3 regions of the Bradyrhizobium sp. CCGE-LA001 genome follow, and region 1 is predicted to be linked to each of the others. Evidence: predicted binding sites of a transcription regulator. Region 1 holds the regulator's gene; each other region holds the start of a gene.

Region 1 (4,828 bases):
CCGCGAGATCGCGATGCTGTTCCTGGCCTCGCTGATCGCGGGGCTCGCGACGACGCCCTATGCTGCCTTCCACTTCCATCGTGTCACGCCTTACGGCGTGCTCGCCAATCTCGGCGCGATGCCGGTGGTCTCGGCACTGGTGATGCCGGCGGGGCTGCTGGGACTGATTGCAGCGCCCTTCGGGCTCGACGGCGTGTTCTGGTGGCTGATGGGGATCGGTATCGACTGGATGGTCGCGGTGTCGCGCTGGGTGGCGGCTCTGCCGGGCGCAGTCGGCCGCATTCCAGCTTTCGGCATCGCGCCGTTGATGGCGGCAAGCCTCGGCATCATCATGATGGGGCTGTTGCGAACGCCCTTGCGCTGGTCCGGTGGCCTGGTGCTGCTGGTGTCCCTCACCTGGGGCCTGTCGGTGCGCCAGCCCGATATCCTGATTGCCGGGGACGGCACGAGCGTCGCGGTGCGGGGCAAGGACGGGCAGCTGCACGTGATCCGAGCGAGCAAGGACAGCTTTCTGCTGAAGGAGTGGCTGGCGGCCGACGCCGATCCGCGCGACGCCGCAACCAATTCGCTGGCCGATGGTGTGTCATGCGACGAAACCGGCTGCGTGACGCCGCTCGCCGACGGGCGGCTGGTCGCGCTGTCCCTGCGCGTCGACGGTCTTGCCGATGATTGCAGCCGCGCCGCGCTGGTGGTGACGGCGCGGCCAGCACCCTCCGGCTGCGCGGCCATGGTGGTCGACCGTCCGCGCCTTGCAAGCCAGGGCGCGCTGGCGCTGACGCAGCGTGGCGACGGGTTTTCGGTTCAGACCGTGAGGGCCAGAGGCACAAGCCGGCCCTGGTTGCCGGCCGGCGCCGGCGAGGGCGATTTCGACGGCAGCCTTGTTCCGAAGACGGCAGCGCCCCGGAGCCGGGACGCAACGCCGGCAGAGACCGACCTGCAGGCTGACGATTGAGCAGATGCGCTACAGATACCAAGCCAGCACGGCGTCTAGACCGGCGCTGCCGATGACCGGCAGGGCCACCATCTGGCTTAGCCCGGCTGCGCGGGCCTCTGCAGCCGCGATCGAGCCGTCATGTGCGAGATCATCGCTAATCGCGGGCATGCCCGTGGCCCAGGCGCCCCCGATGCTCCCGTCGCTCCTGGCGATTGATGTCGTCGCATAGAGTTCGGCAAGGTCGGTTTGCGCGCTGCAATCGCCGGCGCGGAAGACCAGCGCAGAGCGAGCCTCGTTCGGGACCCAGATCTCGAAGCGCCGTGCGATCGGGGTGGCCTGTGCGGAGAGGAAGGTCAGCACCCAGCTCTGGTCGGCGCCGGTGCGGTAGGGCACGCCGACGCCGAGATTGATCCCGATTTCGGCGGCTTCTTCCCAGCGCAGAAAACTCTTGGCGTTGTGCAGGTCCTTGATGATCAGCGGCAGGCCGGCCTTCCAGGTGCGTCCCGGCAGGCCGAAGCCGCGCGGGAATCTGGTGTGGCGGGAGTTGAATTCGAACATGTCGGCGGTGCCATAGTAACCGTCGACAAGCCGCATCTCGTGGGAGACATCGGGGTCGTTGTGCCAGAGCTCGAGCGCCCCGACATGCGCTTCGTCATCGCCGCAGAACAGCACCATCACGGCCTGCAGGAATTCGCCGGCGAAGACCGGCACCGCGACGCCGCATGTGAGGCCCGCTGCGAGCGCCTGATCGGTCCGCTTGAAGTAGGAGTTGGCGAATTTGGTGAGGATCACCGGATGGCCGCTGGCCCACGCTTTGCCGGGCAACCCCTCGTCATAACCGAAGCGCAGATCCTCACTCACGGCTTTGAATGCGGACAGCCCTTCACCGTAGAGGCCGCCGCCGAATTCCAGCCGCATGCGCGTGCGATCGGGCACCCAGAGTTCGACGACGCGAATGAAGGCTTTCATCGACCATGTCCGCTGTGTCAGGTCCCGACAGCATCGGTCATTTGACGGTCGAGCGGACGTTCAAAATTCAGGCAGGGCGGCCCAAACTTCGTGCGCAGAGGCGAAGGGCACTCGGTCGGCTGGTTGGATGTCGCGAGCGCCAAACCGCTCCATGTCGCCGGCCGCGGCCGGCGAATGGCAATTTCAATTCTGGTCTCCGACCTGGACGGCCGGGACGGCGCATCAGCCGATCGGCAGGCGGGGCGTTGGGCTCGGGCGGCTGTCTGCGATGATCTGCGGCTTGTGCTCGCGCTCGCTGACCGGCTGCGTCACGGGCAGTTGCAGCACCGTTGCGCGCTGGCCTTCGACGAGCTGCGTCACCAGCACGTATTTGCCATCAGGAAATTCGATCGCGTCGTGATGGCGATCGGGAATGTGCGGATCGATCTTGCCGAACTTGCCGACGCGGGAGTTGATGGTGCGCGTCCAGATCCAGCGATTGTCGTAACGGACGTTGTCGGCGAAGGCGAGCTCCGTTCCCGGCAGCAGGCAGACGGCCACGGTCGGATCTGCCGCGGAAGCAAAGCCGCGCGTCGAGGTGCCGCGGAACGTCGTGGAGACGATCGTCTCGCCAACTTCGGCGGGACGCGATGCAACGGCATGCAGGCTGTAGTCACACATCGGGTGCTCCTCATGCGAAGATAGCAACCCGCGCCTCTTTCGGAGGCGCAAGCCTCTATCAGAGTGGAAGCATGTAACGCTCTGCTCGGTTGTAGGCGAATCTGCGGCTGGCGTTCGCGAGACGCGATCACATTATCTTTTTCAGATTCACTAGGAACAAAGCTCATTTCAGCGCATTCGGGGACCACGAACGCCTGTGGCCGCGAGCGGTGAGGCATCCTTGTCTGCTCGATCTTTCGAGCTCAGACGCGATGAGCGCTTGGCCGCGACACGCAGAGTGTGTCGTGCTGAATGAGGGCCGGACAATCTGCGCAAGACCGGAAAGACTGCCCAGCCGGAGCGGACGCATCCGCTCCAATCGGGATCATCGGTATCGAATGACCGCCGGGCGGTCAGTACTTGCGGTACAGCCCGATCAGCTTGCCCTGAATCTTCACCCGGTTGGGCGGCAGGATGCGCACCTCATAGGCGGCGTTGGCGGGCTCGAGCGCGATCGAGGCACCGCGGCGGCGGAAGCGCTTGAGCGTCGCTTCCTCGTCGTCGATCAGCGCCACGACGATGTCGCCGGTATCGGCGCTCTCGTTGCGCTGGATCAGCGCCATGTCGCCGTCGAGGATGCCGGCCTCGACCATCGAATCGCCGCGCACTTCGAGCGCATAATGTTCGCCGGAGCCGAGCATGTCCGGCGGGACGCTGATGGTGTGACTGCGGGTCTGCAGCGCCTCGATCGGCGTGCCGGCTGCGATGCGGCCCATCACGGGCACGGCAACCGGACGCTCACCCTCGTCCGCGGGCGGGCTGGAGCTCGCACGGATCTTGCCGAGATTGCCCTCGATCACGCTCGGCGTGAAGCCGCGGCGGTTGCCGGCAGCGGCCTGGAGCTCGGGCAGCTTGATCACCTCGATGGCGCGGGCGCGGTTGGGCAGGCGGCGGATGAAGCCGCGCTCCTCGAGCGCGGTGATCAGGCGATGGATGCCTGACTTCGAGCGCAGGTCGAGCGCATCCTTCATCTCGTCGAAGGAGGGCGGCACGCCGCTTTCCTTCAGACGTTCGCTGATGAACCGCAGAAGCTCGTATTGTTTGCGCGTTAACATCTCGACCAAAGTCCCCCGGTTGATGTCGTTCGATTCCGAGACGCTGTATTGGAGCGGCGAACCGCTACATCCTCGAAACAAATCATGAACGGACACTATATGTTCGATACATGTTCCGCAACTGCTTAATTTACCGTGAACGCCGCAAAGTTCGCGGAACGCGTGTGGGGGATGCGTTCAGGCGGGCAGGCGCAGCACCTCGCAAGGCGTGCCGGCTTCGGCCCTGGGGGCGAACGGCGCGCGCACGAGAAGTGCCTGTGCCGCAGCAAGATTTGCAAGCAGCGAGGAATCCTGGTGGTTGACGGGAATAGCGACGAGCGCGCCGTCATCGCGCTCCTCCAGCCTCGCGCGAAGATAATCCGCGCGCATGTCGTTTGCGCCGACGTCCTTGCCGAGCACGGCGCGCTCGTGGCGATGATGAATCTCGGATCGGCCCGACAGGGCGCGAATCAACGGCACCATGAACAGGAAGGCGCAGACATAGGACGAAACCGGATTGCCAGGCAGGCCGATCACGCGCATCGCCCCCAGGCGTCCGTGCATCATCGGCTTGCCCGGGCGCATTGCGATCTTCCAGAACGCCATCGCGATGCCTTCGTCGCGAAGGGCTTGCTGCACCAGATCGTGGTCGCCGACAGAGGCTCCGCCTGTCGTGACCAGGATGTCGGCGCCGCTCTCGCGCGCGCGGCGGATGCCGGCGGCGGTGGACCCGAGCGTGTCGGCGGCAATGCCGAGGTCGATGGTCTCGGCGCCCTCGCTGCGGGCGAGCGCGTGCAGGGCATAGCCGTTGGAATAGACGATCTGGCCGTGGCCGGGCGTGGAGCCCGGAAACACAAGCTCGTCGCCGGTGGCGAGGATCGCGACCTTCGGACGACGGCAAACGGGAAGCTGTGGGTAATTCATGGCGGCGGCGAGCGCGAGATCGCGCTCGGTGAGGCGGGCCCCCTTGCGCAGCAGCACGTCGCCCTCGGAGAAGTCGACGCCTGCGGGGCGAATGTGCCGCCCTGTAATGGCGGCTTCCTTGACCGTCACGTGCTTGCCGTCGACGACGGTGTCCTCCTGAATCACGACCGCGTCGGCACCGGCGGGAATGACGCCGCCGGTGAAGATCCGCACCGCTTCACCGGTACCAACGGATGCGGCAAATGGCCGGCCTGCTGCAACCTCGCCG
Region 2 (4,828 bases), 820 kb from region 1:
CCAAGACGTCCAACGATCCCTGGGGCGGCATGCGCTCCGATCCGCCGAAGCAGTCGGCGGCGCCGAAGGCCTCGGCCGCGACCAGCGCACCGAAGAAGAAATCCGGCACGGCCGCCAATTGACCCTGCGCCGATCGGAGGCGGCTGAGGCCTCCGATCGGGACTCCCCTTTGCCTTGCCGGCCTCCTACATTCCGCGAAAGCGTATTGCGTCAAGGAGGCGTGACATGGCCGATCGCCCGCGGGATCTCGCCGAGCGCATGGCGCGCCGGCGCAAAGCAGGCGGCAAGGCGGGCCATGCGACCGGCGACGGCTATCTGCGCGAGACCTTCACGCTGCCGCGCGCGGCGGCGCGGGCGAGGGCGGAGGCCTTCTTCGCCCGCTATCCCAAGGCGGGTTACATGAGCGCGGTCGAGACCTGGCGCGAACTGCCCGGCGGCGACATCGAATTCACCATGCGCCGGCTGCCCAGCGCCGATTAGGGCCGCACTCCTAGTCTAGCGTTTCCGAGACGATGCGAATCCGGAACACCGGCTCCTTGGTCTCGTCCAGAAGCTCCATGTGCCATTCGGAATTTTCTTGGAGCTTGCGCGCAATGCCGGCGGCCATGTCGGCGCAGACATTGGTCATCTCCTTCCACGCCGACTCGCGATCGGCAAATTCCGACGCCTGATCCGCGCAGCCGGAATAGCGGCCGTTCCGGATTCGAAAAAAATAGAGCGGCATGGCTGGCACCGATCGCGCGTGATGGCCCGCCCTCCAAGGCCACGGGCGCGCAGTGCAATCCCAAATCCCCGTCAGATCAATTCCGGGCGGCTACGGGCGTGGCCATTCGGATCGCGCCGCCACGCGCTGATCGCGCTCAGGCCAGCCGGCTCAGGCCAACTTGCTCAGGCCGTTTTGCGCTCGATGGCCTTCAGCTCCCGATCGATGCGCAGCTGCACCCGCCGGATCGCGAGCAGGTCGATCTTGGTCTCGGTCCTGCCGGTTTTGATCTGCTCGCCGATGCGGAACTGCCACTGCCAGATGCCGGGAATGGCCGTCTTGGCGAGGGTGAATTCGACGCCCCTGTGATTCATGGTCATCTCCCACGATTCACCGTCCGTGACCTACAACATGATGGGCGTCATGATATTCCCCGGACAAGCGAAATATGTCGACAAACCTCCTCGCCGTTCACGGAAAGCGCACGCCGGGACGGGGGCGGGAACTCTGTTCATGGTCGGAGAACCACGGAGTACCACCGTGCGACGGCACATGCCTTGCTTGGCTTGGTGAGGCAACCATGGACGTCTCATGCTCGGCATTCCCCGCCGCTACTCCCATCTCGTCTTCGGCGTCATCCAGTCCGGCCTGACCTCGCTGATCGCCGCGGGCATCGCGAGCTTTCCCGCCGCAAGCGCCATAGTCTTCCTCGGGCACTGGATCGCGTCGTGGCTGATCGCATGGGGCGCCATGCTGCCGATCGTGCTGCTCGCTGCGCCCGCCATCCGCGCCGTCTCGCTGCGGCTGACACGGGATGACGGCGGGCTGCGAACCCGCCGCCAGGCATGAAAAAACCCCGCTTGGGGAGAGCCAAGCGGGGGAGAAAGTTATTGGAGGCTGAGGTGCTGGGCTGCAACACCTAGCAAGCCGACCATAGCCGCCTGCGCTTACGTCAGCCTGACAGTTCGGCAGATCGAATCATCCCGTGCCCCGCCATGCCCGCAAACAGAAAACCCCGCTCGGGGAGAGCGGGGTCCTCGGTTGGGTATGGAGGCCCGGTGTTGGTCCACCGGGCACCGCGATATTAGGCGTTCCGGCTTACATGCGCCTGACGGGGGCGCAGCAGAGGGCAGGGATCGCGAGGCCTCAGACTGGCCCCTGGCCGGTCCCAATTTCGACATCCGGCCGCACGACTGGCGACACATCGGTCGGCAAGATTCCGGATGGTCCGGCGCAGCCATGGGGGAAACGTGGCGCGGCGGCGATGGGGTGCATCATGGATAACGTAGAGCGGTCATTCGCCGCCGCCACGGCGGCTGGCTTCGTCGTGCTGGTCATCGGCCTCGTGCTATTGGCGCTGCTGTAGGGCGGGCCCGGTGGGCGCGCCGCGCCGCCATCGCCAAAAAAGGCGAAAACAACCCCATGCACAGTAGGCCGGTGGGGAATTCTGTCGTGTAATCAATAACTTAATTATGGTATTTAGATACCTTAATCGGGCATGAGTTATACCCGGACCATGCCGGTTCCCGAGAGGTCGGCCTTGGGTTGGCCGCAGCCCAGACGGGTCCGACGACCACCCTTCCGGCTTAATGGACCTTGATGTCGTCCAGGGGCAGACGGAGCTCGGCGGCACGCTCGTCGCGGTCCTTCCTGCGGAATTCGTTTTCTGTGCGCTCGAACTTGAGCATTTCCTCCTGCGCGGCCTCGAGCAGGGGGTTGCGCCTGATGGCGCCGGGCTGCGTGCTTTCAGTCATGACAGAGATCCCCAGAGTTGCGGTCCCATCCCGACAGAAGGCCGCAGGCCGCGAAAAGGTTCAGTGCCGTAGGATTGCGGAATTATGACAGCGCGCAGGCCGCGCGTCTTTGATGCGCATCAGCTTCACGGCGAATGAGAACGCACCGCTATTTCGGCGGCTGCAGCCCGGGAGACTTGACCCAATCATGCAGATGATTGGCGATGTCGGCTCGTCGTGCCTTCTTGAGCAGGGCGTCTCGCTCGGGGCCAGGCGGCAGCCTGGAGGCCTGCTCCTCGACCTGCTTCGCCCATGCGGCCAGCCGATCCTGGAGGGTCAGCTGCTGCTTGAATCGCCGTCGCCTGAACATGACGCGCTCATTTCCATCGGAGGAAGGCGGGAGCGCGATTGGCGTTCTCGTCACCGGTCGTCGCCAGGATTCGTGCGGTGATGGTGCATTAGGGTTCAGAAACGAATTCGGGTCTGTTCAGTTGTACACGCACGGAGATCGACGATTGTTGGCCATTTGAGGGCACGCACCGAAGGTCCTCAACTCGAGGCCGCCAACCGCGGCGGCCTCTGGAGATTGAGCCAGCAATGTCAGTGACAGGGCTTGCCCAGCATCTGGGCGTACCGGCTGTGGCAGCCATCGTGCAGCTGAGACTTCTTGGTGATTTTGGCACCGGCTTTCGGCGCCGCGGATGTCGGCGTGTTCGCCGACTGCGCCTGCACCGATGGCGAGCCGGCGAGCACGGACAGCGCGAGAACGATCGTGGCGATTGACCTCATCTATTCCTCCCGGGACAAGTGAGACGATATGTAGCGTTACATTCTGTAGCACATAAGTCCGGGCTTTTCAAAGTGCTGTGTGGCGAGGGCTGACAGTCCCCAATCTGCAAAAGAACATATTGCGAACAGAGAACAGATAGGGTACATTGATTTTATCGACGACCCGCTGCCCCAATCGTTTGTCCCGCACCCGAATCCTCGCCATAAGGAGCACGACCCAATGTCCGCCACTGCCCTGCGTATCGTCGAAGGATCTTCCATGGACAAGAGTAAAGCCCTGGCCGCCGCGCTCTCTCAGATCGAGCGCCAGTTCGGCAAGGGCTCGGTGATGAAGCTCGGCAAGAACGATCGCTCCATGGACATCGAGGCGGTGTCCTCGGGCTCGCTCGGTCTCGATATCGCGCTCGGCATCGGCGGCCTGCCCAAGGGGCGCATCGTCGAGATCTACGGGCCGGAATCATCGGGCAAGACGACGCTGGCGCTGCATACGGTGGCGGAAGCGCAGAAGAAGGGCGGCATCTGCGCCTTCATCGACGCCGAGCACGCGCTCGACCCGGTCTATGCCCGCAAGCTGGGCGTCAACATCGACGAGCTGTTGATCTCGCAGCCCGACACCGGCGAGCAGGCGCTGGAAATCTGCGACACCCTGGTGCGCTCGGGTGCGGTGGACGTGCTGGTGGTCGATTCGGTCGCAGCGCTGGTGCCGAAGGCCGAGCTAGAAGGCGAGATGGGCGATGCGCTGCCGGGTCTGCAGGCGCGATTGATGAGCCAGGCGTTGCGCAAGCTGACGGCGTCCATCAACAAGTCCAACACCATGGTGATCTTCATCAACCAGATCCGCATGAAGATCGGCGTGATGTACGGCTCGCCCGAGACCACCACCGGCGGCAACGCGTTGAAGTTCTACGCCTCCGTCCGCCTCGACATCCGCCGCATCGGCGCGATCAAGGAGCGCGACGAAGTCGTCGGCAACACCACGCGCGTCAAGGTGGTGAAGAACAAGCTGGCACCGCCCTTCAAGCAGGTCGAGTTCGACATCATGTACGGCGAGGGCGTCTCCAAGATGGGCGAGATCCTCGATCTCGGCGTCAAGGCCGGCATCGTCGAGAAGTCCGGCGCCTGGTTCTCCTATGACAGCCAGCGCCTGGGCCAGGGTCGCGAGAATTCGAAAGCGTTCTTGAAGGCCAACCCGGACATTACCGCCAAGATCGAGACCTCGATCCGCCAGAACTCCGGCCTGATCTCCGAGCAGATCCTGGCCGGCACGCCCGAGAGCGACGCCGACGGCGAGGAGCCTGCGGACGAGTAAGACTTAGCGCGAAAGTTTTTCGCGAGGAGCGGGCGCTGAGGACGTTGAGTTGCCGACGTCGTCAGTGCCCGTTTCGTTTTGGCGGCTTAGCGAACGCAGGTGATTGCGGTGAAGCGCCTGATTCTGACAACAGATTCGTCCGCTGCCGGCGCCTTGCAACGCGCTGGGCTCGCCGATCTCGTCATCGCCATCGAGCACCGGCTTGTCTGGGGGCCGTTGCCGTCCGAGGAGGAGCTGGAGGCATTCTTTACCCCGCGTAGGATGCAGCCTCGAGGCCTTCATTGGCTGGACGAC
Region 3 (4,828 bases), 100 kb from region 1:
GCCTGGATCGACAACAAGATCAGCGTCAGCACACTTGGCGTGACCGTCTCGGACAGCAAGTGGCATTCGGGCTGGACCGTTGGCGCCGGCGTCGAGGCCTTCTTCGCTCCGCAGTGGTCGATCAAGGGCGAGTATCTCTATCGCAGCCTCGGCGGCGAGACCTACTTCTCGGGTCTGGGCGCTCCGGTGAACACCGGCACCCTCAACCTCCACACCGTCCAGGTCGGCGTGAACTATCACTTCGGCGGCCCGGTCGTCGCCAAGTACTGAGCTGAAGTACTGAGCTGAAGTACTGATCAGACGATTGACTTCACATCGTCACGAAAGGCCGGCCTCGCGCCGGCCTTTTTGTTTGTTGGCGTGCCGGCCTAACGCACAAGACTGCCAAATCAGGACGCGCTTTCCCTTTATGTTGTGACTTCTCGGGCACACAACCTCCGGCTTAATTGAGGTACGATCTGTCGGATCTTAGCGTCCGAATCCTTCCCTCCGCACGGAAGGCAACGCAGAAAATGGGGATTGAGTTGATATGAGACAGCTTCTTTTCGCTTCGACCAGCCTACTTGTACTGAGCTCATTCGCTCCGGCCATGGCCGCCGATCTCGCGGCGCGCCCCTACACCAAGGCTCCGGTTGCTCCGGTGGCCATTTACAACTGGAGCGGTTTTTACATTGGCGCCAATGCCGGCGGTGCCTCGAGCCGCAATTGCTGGGATCTTACCGGTGTCGGCCTCATCGCCGTCGTCCCGGCCGTGGCCGAAGGTTGTCACAATGCGACCGGCGCAATCGTCGGTGGTCAGATCGGTTATCGCTGGCAGTCCGCCAACTGGGTGTTCGGCCTCGAAGCTCAGGGCGACTGGGCTGACCTGAAGGGTTCGAACACGAGCTCCCCGGCCGCGCTCTCCCCGTTGGTGAACAACACCAAGATCGATGCCATTGGCCTCTTTACCGGCCAGGTCGGCTATGCCTGGAACAACGTGCTCTGGTACGTGAAGGGCGGCGCTGCCGTCACTCACAGCAAGTACAGCGGCACTTTTGCAGGCGTCACCCTCGACAACGCGAACGAAACGCGTTGGGGCGGCTCCGTCGGAACCGGCATCGAATTCGGCTTCGCCCCGAACTGGTCGGTCGGCGTCGAATACAACCACCTGTTCATGGGCAGGCACAACGAGACCTTTACCTTCCTCGGCGTGACCACCCGCACCGACAGCATCAAGCAGGACGTGGACATGGCCACGGTTCGCCTCAACTACACCTTCGGCGGTCCGGTGGTTGCGAGGTACTGATCCTCGCCGCCGACGTCACATCGTCACGAAAGGCCGGCCTTGCGCCGGCCTTTTTGTTTTCGCAGCCCAGTTCCGCAGCTCCTGCTGCCAGATGCCGCCAGCGCGCCAACATTCCGTTGACGATTCGCAAACGCCACTGGAAATCTGCTCCCGTTCTTCCTACGTTCGCTGACATACCCATCGGCGCCGATCCCGGTTCCGGGCGAAGCGCGCCTTCACCATTGGCGCGATCGCGCGTCTTTGGGATTCCCAAGGGACCACCGGGATGGACGAAGTGATCAAGGCGAAGCGCCAACAACAGAACGCGGGCTCGAGCCTGCGCGCAATTACGATCCGCGGTGCGCGCGAGCACAACCTCAAGAACATCGACGTCGAGATTCCCCGCGACAAGCTGGTGGTGTTCACCGGCCTCTCCGGCTCCGGCAAATCCTCGCTCGCCTTCGACACCATCTACGCCGAAGGCCAGCGCCGCTACGTCGAATCGCTGTCGGCCTATGCCCGCCAGTTCCTGGAGATGATGCAGAAGCCCGACGTCGACCAGATCGACGGCCTGTCGCCAGCGATCTCGATCGAGCAGAAGACGACGTCGAAGAATCCGCGCTCCACCGTCGGCACCGTCACCGAGATCTACGACTACATGCGCCTGCTCTGGGCGCGCGTCGGCGTGCCCTATTCGCCGGCCACGGGCCTGCCGATCGAGAGCCAGACCGTCTCGCAGATGGTCGACCGCGTGCTGGCGCTGCCCGAGGGCACCCGCCTCTATCTGCTCGCCCCGGTCGTGCGCGGCCGCAAGGGCGAGTACCGTAAGGAGCTCGCCGAATGGCTCAAGAAGGGCTTTCAGCGCGTCAAGATCGACGGCACCTTCCATGAGCTCGCGGAAGCACCGACGCTCGACAAGAAATTCCCGCACGACATCGACGTCGTGGTCGACCGCATCGTGGTGCGGGCCGACATCGGCCAGCGCCTCGCCGAGAGCTTCGAGACCGCGCTGAAGCTCGCCGAGGGCCTCGCTGTCGTCGAGTTCGCCGATGCGCCGGCGGCCGCGCCCGCGGAAGAGAAAAAGAAGACCGCGAAGATCCACGACAAGAGCGGCCCCGAGCGCATCCTGTTCTCGGAAAAGTTCGCCTGCCCGGTCTCCGGCTTCACCATCCCCGAGATCGAGCCGCGCCTGTTCTCGTTCAACAATCCCTACGGCGCGTGCCCCGCCTGCGGCGGTCTCGGCGTCGAGCAGCATGTCGACGAGGACCTCGTCATCCCCGACAAGGAGTTGTCGCTGCGCAAGGGCGCGATCGCGCCCTGGGCCAAATCCTCCTCGCCTTATTACGAGCAGACGCTGACGGCGCTCGGCAAGCACTACAAGTTCACGCTCGACACCAAGTGGAAGGATCTCGCCAAGAAGACCAAGGATGCGCTCCTCTACGGCTCCGGCGAGGACGAGATCAAATTCTCCTACCAGGACGGCGTGCGCTCCTACGACACCAAGAAGCCGTTCGAGGGCGTCATCACCAACATCAACCGCCGCTATCGCGAGACCGAGAGCGAATGGGCGCGCGAGGAGCTGGCGAAGTATTTCCACGACGTGCCCTGCGAGGGCTGCAAGGGCTTCCGTCTCAAGCCCGAGGCGCTCTGCGTCAAGATCGGCGGCAAGCATATCGGCGAAATCTCGGAGCTGTCGGTCAAGAAGGCCGGCGAATGGTTCGAGACCGTGCCCGATGCGCTCAACACACAGCAGAACGAGATCGCCGGCCGCATCCTGAAGGAGATCCGCGAGCGCCTCACCTTCCTGCTCGACGTCGGTCTCAATTATCTCACCCTGTCCCGCTCCTCCGGCACGCTGTCCGGCGGCGAGAGCCAGCGCATTCGTCTGGCCTCGCAGATCGGCTCGGGCCTGACGGGCGTGCTCTACGTGCTCGACGAGCCCTCGATCGGCCTGCACCAGCGCGACAACGCCCGCCTGCTCGATACGCTGAAGCGGCTTCGCGACCTCGGCAACACCGTGGTCGTGGTCGAGCATGACGAGGACGCGATCCGCCTCGCGGACTACGTGCTCGACATCGGCCCCGGCGCCGGCATGCATGGCGGCAACATCGTCGCCGAAGGCACGCCCGCCGAGATCATGCGCAACCCGAAATCGCTGACGGGCAAGTACCTGACCGGCGAGCTCGAGGTCGAGGTGCCCGAGCGGCGTCCGCCGAACCATCGCCGCACCATCAAGGTGGTCAACGCGCGTGGCAATAACCTCAAGAACGTCACGGCGGAGATTCCGCTCGGCCTGTTCACCTGCGTCACCGGCGTCTCCGGCGGCGGCAAGTCGACGCTCCTGATCGACACGCTCTACCGCGCCATCGCCCGCAAGCTGAACAATGCCAGCGAGGGCGCAGCCCCGCACGACCGCATCGAAGGCCTCGAGCACATCGACAAGATCATCGACATCGACCAGTCGCCGATCGGCCGCACCCCGCGCTCCAACCCCGCGACCTACACCGGCGCCTTCACGCCGATCCGCGAATGGTTCGCCGGGCTGCCGGAGGCGAAAGCCCGCGGCTACGAGCCCGGCCGGTTCTCCTTCAACGTCAAGGGCGGCCGCTGCGAGGCCTGCCAGGGCGACGGCGTCATCAAGATCGAGATGCACTTCCTGCCCGACGTCTACGTCACCTGCGACGTCTGCAAGGGCAAGCGCTACAACCGCGAGACGCTCGAGGTGCTGTTCAAGGGCAAGAGCATCGCCGATGTGCTCGACATGACCGTGGAAGAGGCCGCCGAGTTCTTCAAGGCTGTGCCGCGCGTGCGCGAGACCTTCAATACCCTGCACCGCGTCGGCCTCGACTACATCCATGTCGGCCAGCAGGCCACGACGCTGTCGGGCGGCGAAGCCCAGCGCGTCAAGCTGGCTAAGGAGCTGTCCAAGCGCGCCACCGGCCGCACGCTCTACATCCTGGACGAGCCGACCACCGGCCTGCACTTCCACGACGTCAAGAAGCTGCTGGAGGTGCTGCACGAGCTGGTCGCACAGGGCAACACGGTCGTCGTCATCGAGCACAATCTCGAAGTCATCAAGACCGCGGACTGGGTCATCGACCTCGGCCCCGAAGGCGGCGACGGCGGCGGCGAGATCGTCGCCTGGGGCCCGCCGGAGGACATCGCGAAAGCGCCGCGGAGCTATACGGGGAAGTTTTTGGCACCCGTGTTGGAGAAGGCGCGGAAGCCCAAGCGGAGACGAACGGCGAGCGAGGCGGCGGAGTAATTCACACGGCTGGAATGCGCCGACGCACTTGTTTGAGGGAGAATGAGCTTTGCCTGCCGGACTTGTGCAGACCTATCGCGCGTTCGCCCATAACAATGCCTGGGCGAACCATCGGCTGCTCACGGCTTGCGCCGCTCTGTCTCAGCCCGACTTCGAGGCCAAGCGGACTGGCTTCTTTCCAAGCCTGCAGCGCACGCTGAACCACATCCATGTCGTTGACCTTTTCTACGTCGATGCGTTGGAGGGCGGCTGGTTGGGCCCGACCGCCTGGAAGAACCAGGTGCCGTACCCTTCCCTTG

Evidence for each region. The regulator LexA, encoded in region 1, represses DNA repair genes until DNA is damaged. The targets are predictions, from matches to a motif close to TGTTCNNNNTGTGTTCNG.
Region 2: a site for LexA is predicted at 3,336-3,353, ahead of recA (recombinase RecA). Genes of this name have one in related genera too.
Region 3: a site for LexA is predicted at 1,437-1,454, ahead of uvrA (excinuclease ABC subunit UvrA). Genes of this name have one in related genera too.

What each region holds. Positions count from the first base shown of each region.
Region 1 covers NZ_CP013949.1:4,431,020-4,435,847, reverse strand. Annotated here, with positions in the region: gene BCCGELA001_RS20535 (ComEC/Rec2 family competence protein) at 1-952, shown strand, start outside; gene BCCGELA001_RS20530 (GAF domain-containing protein) at 962-1,903, opposite strand; gene BCCGELA001_RS20525 (hypothetical protein) at 2,126-2,563, opposite strand; gene lexA (transcriptional repressor LexA) at 2,956-3,657, opposite strand; gene BCCGELA001_RS20515 (molybdopterin molybdotransferase MoeA) at 3,835-4,828, opposite strand, start outside.
Region 2 covers NZ_CP013949.1:5,254,963-5,259,790, reverse strand. Annotated here, with positions in the region: gene BCCGELA001_RS24640 (hypothetical protein) at 1-122, shown strand, start outside; gene BCCGELA001_RS24635 (hypothetical protein) at 226-480, shown strand; gene BCCGELA001_RS24630 (DUF6894 family protein) at 491-724, opposite strand; gene BCCGELA001_RS24625 (hypothetical protein) at 889-1,077, opposite strand; gene BCCGELA001_RS24620 (DUF2798 domain-containing protein) at 1,295-1,552, shown strand; gene BCCGELA001_RS38480 (hypothetical protein) at 2,290-2,457, opposite strand; gene BCCGELA001_RS24605 (hypothetical protein) at 2,606-2,806, opposite strand; gene BCCGELA001_RS37325 (hypothetical protein) at 3,037-3,225, opposite strand; gene recA (recombinase RecA) at 3,446-4,534, shown strand; gene BCCGELA001_RS24595 (hypothetical protein) at 4,643-4,828, shown strand, end outside.
Region 3 covers NZ_CP013949.1:4,328,852-4,333,679, forward strand. Annotated here, with positions in the region: gene BCCGELA001_RS20005 (outer membrane protein) at 1-270, shown strand, start outside; gene BCCGELA001_RS20010 (outer membrane protein) at 530-1,285, shown strand; gene uvrA (excinuclease ABC subunit UvrA) at 1,551-4,529, shown strand; gene BCCGELA001_RS20020 (DinB family protein) at 4,579-4,828, shown strand, end outside.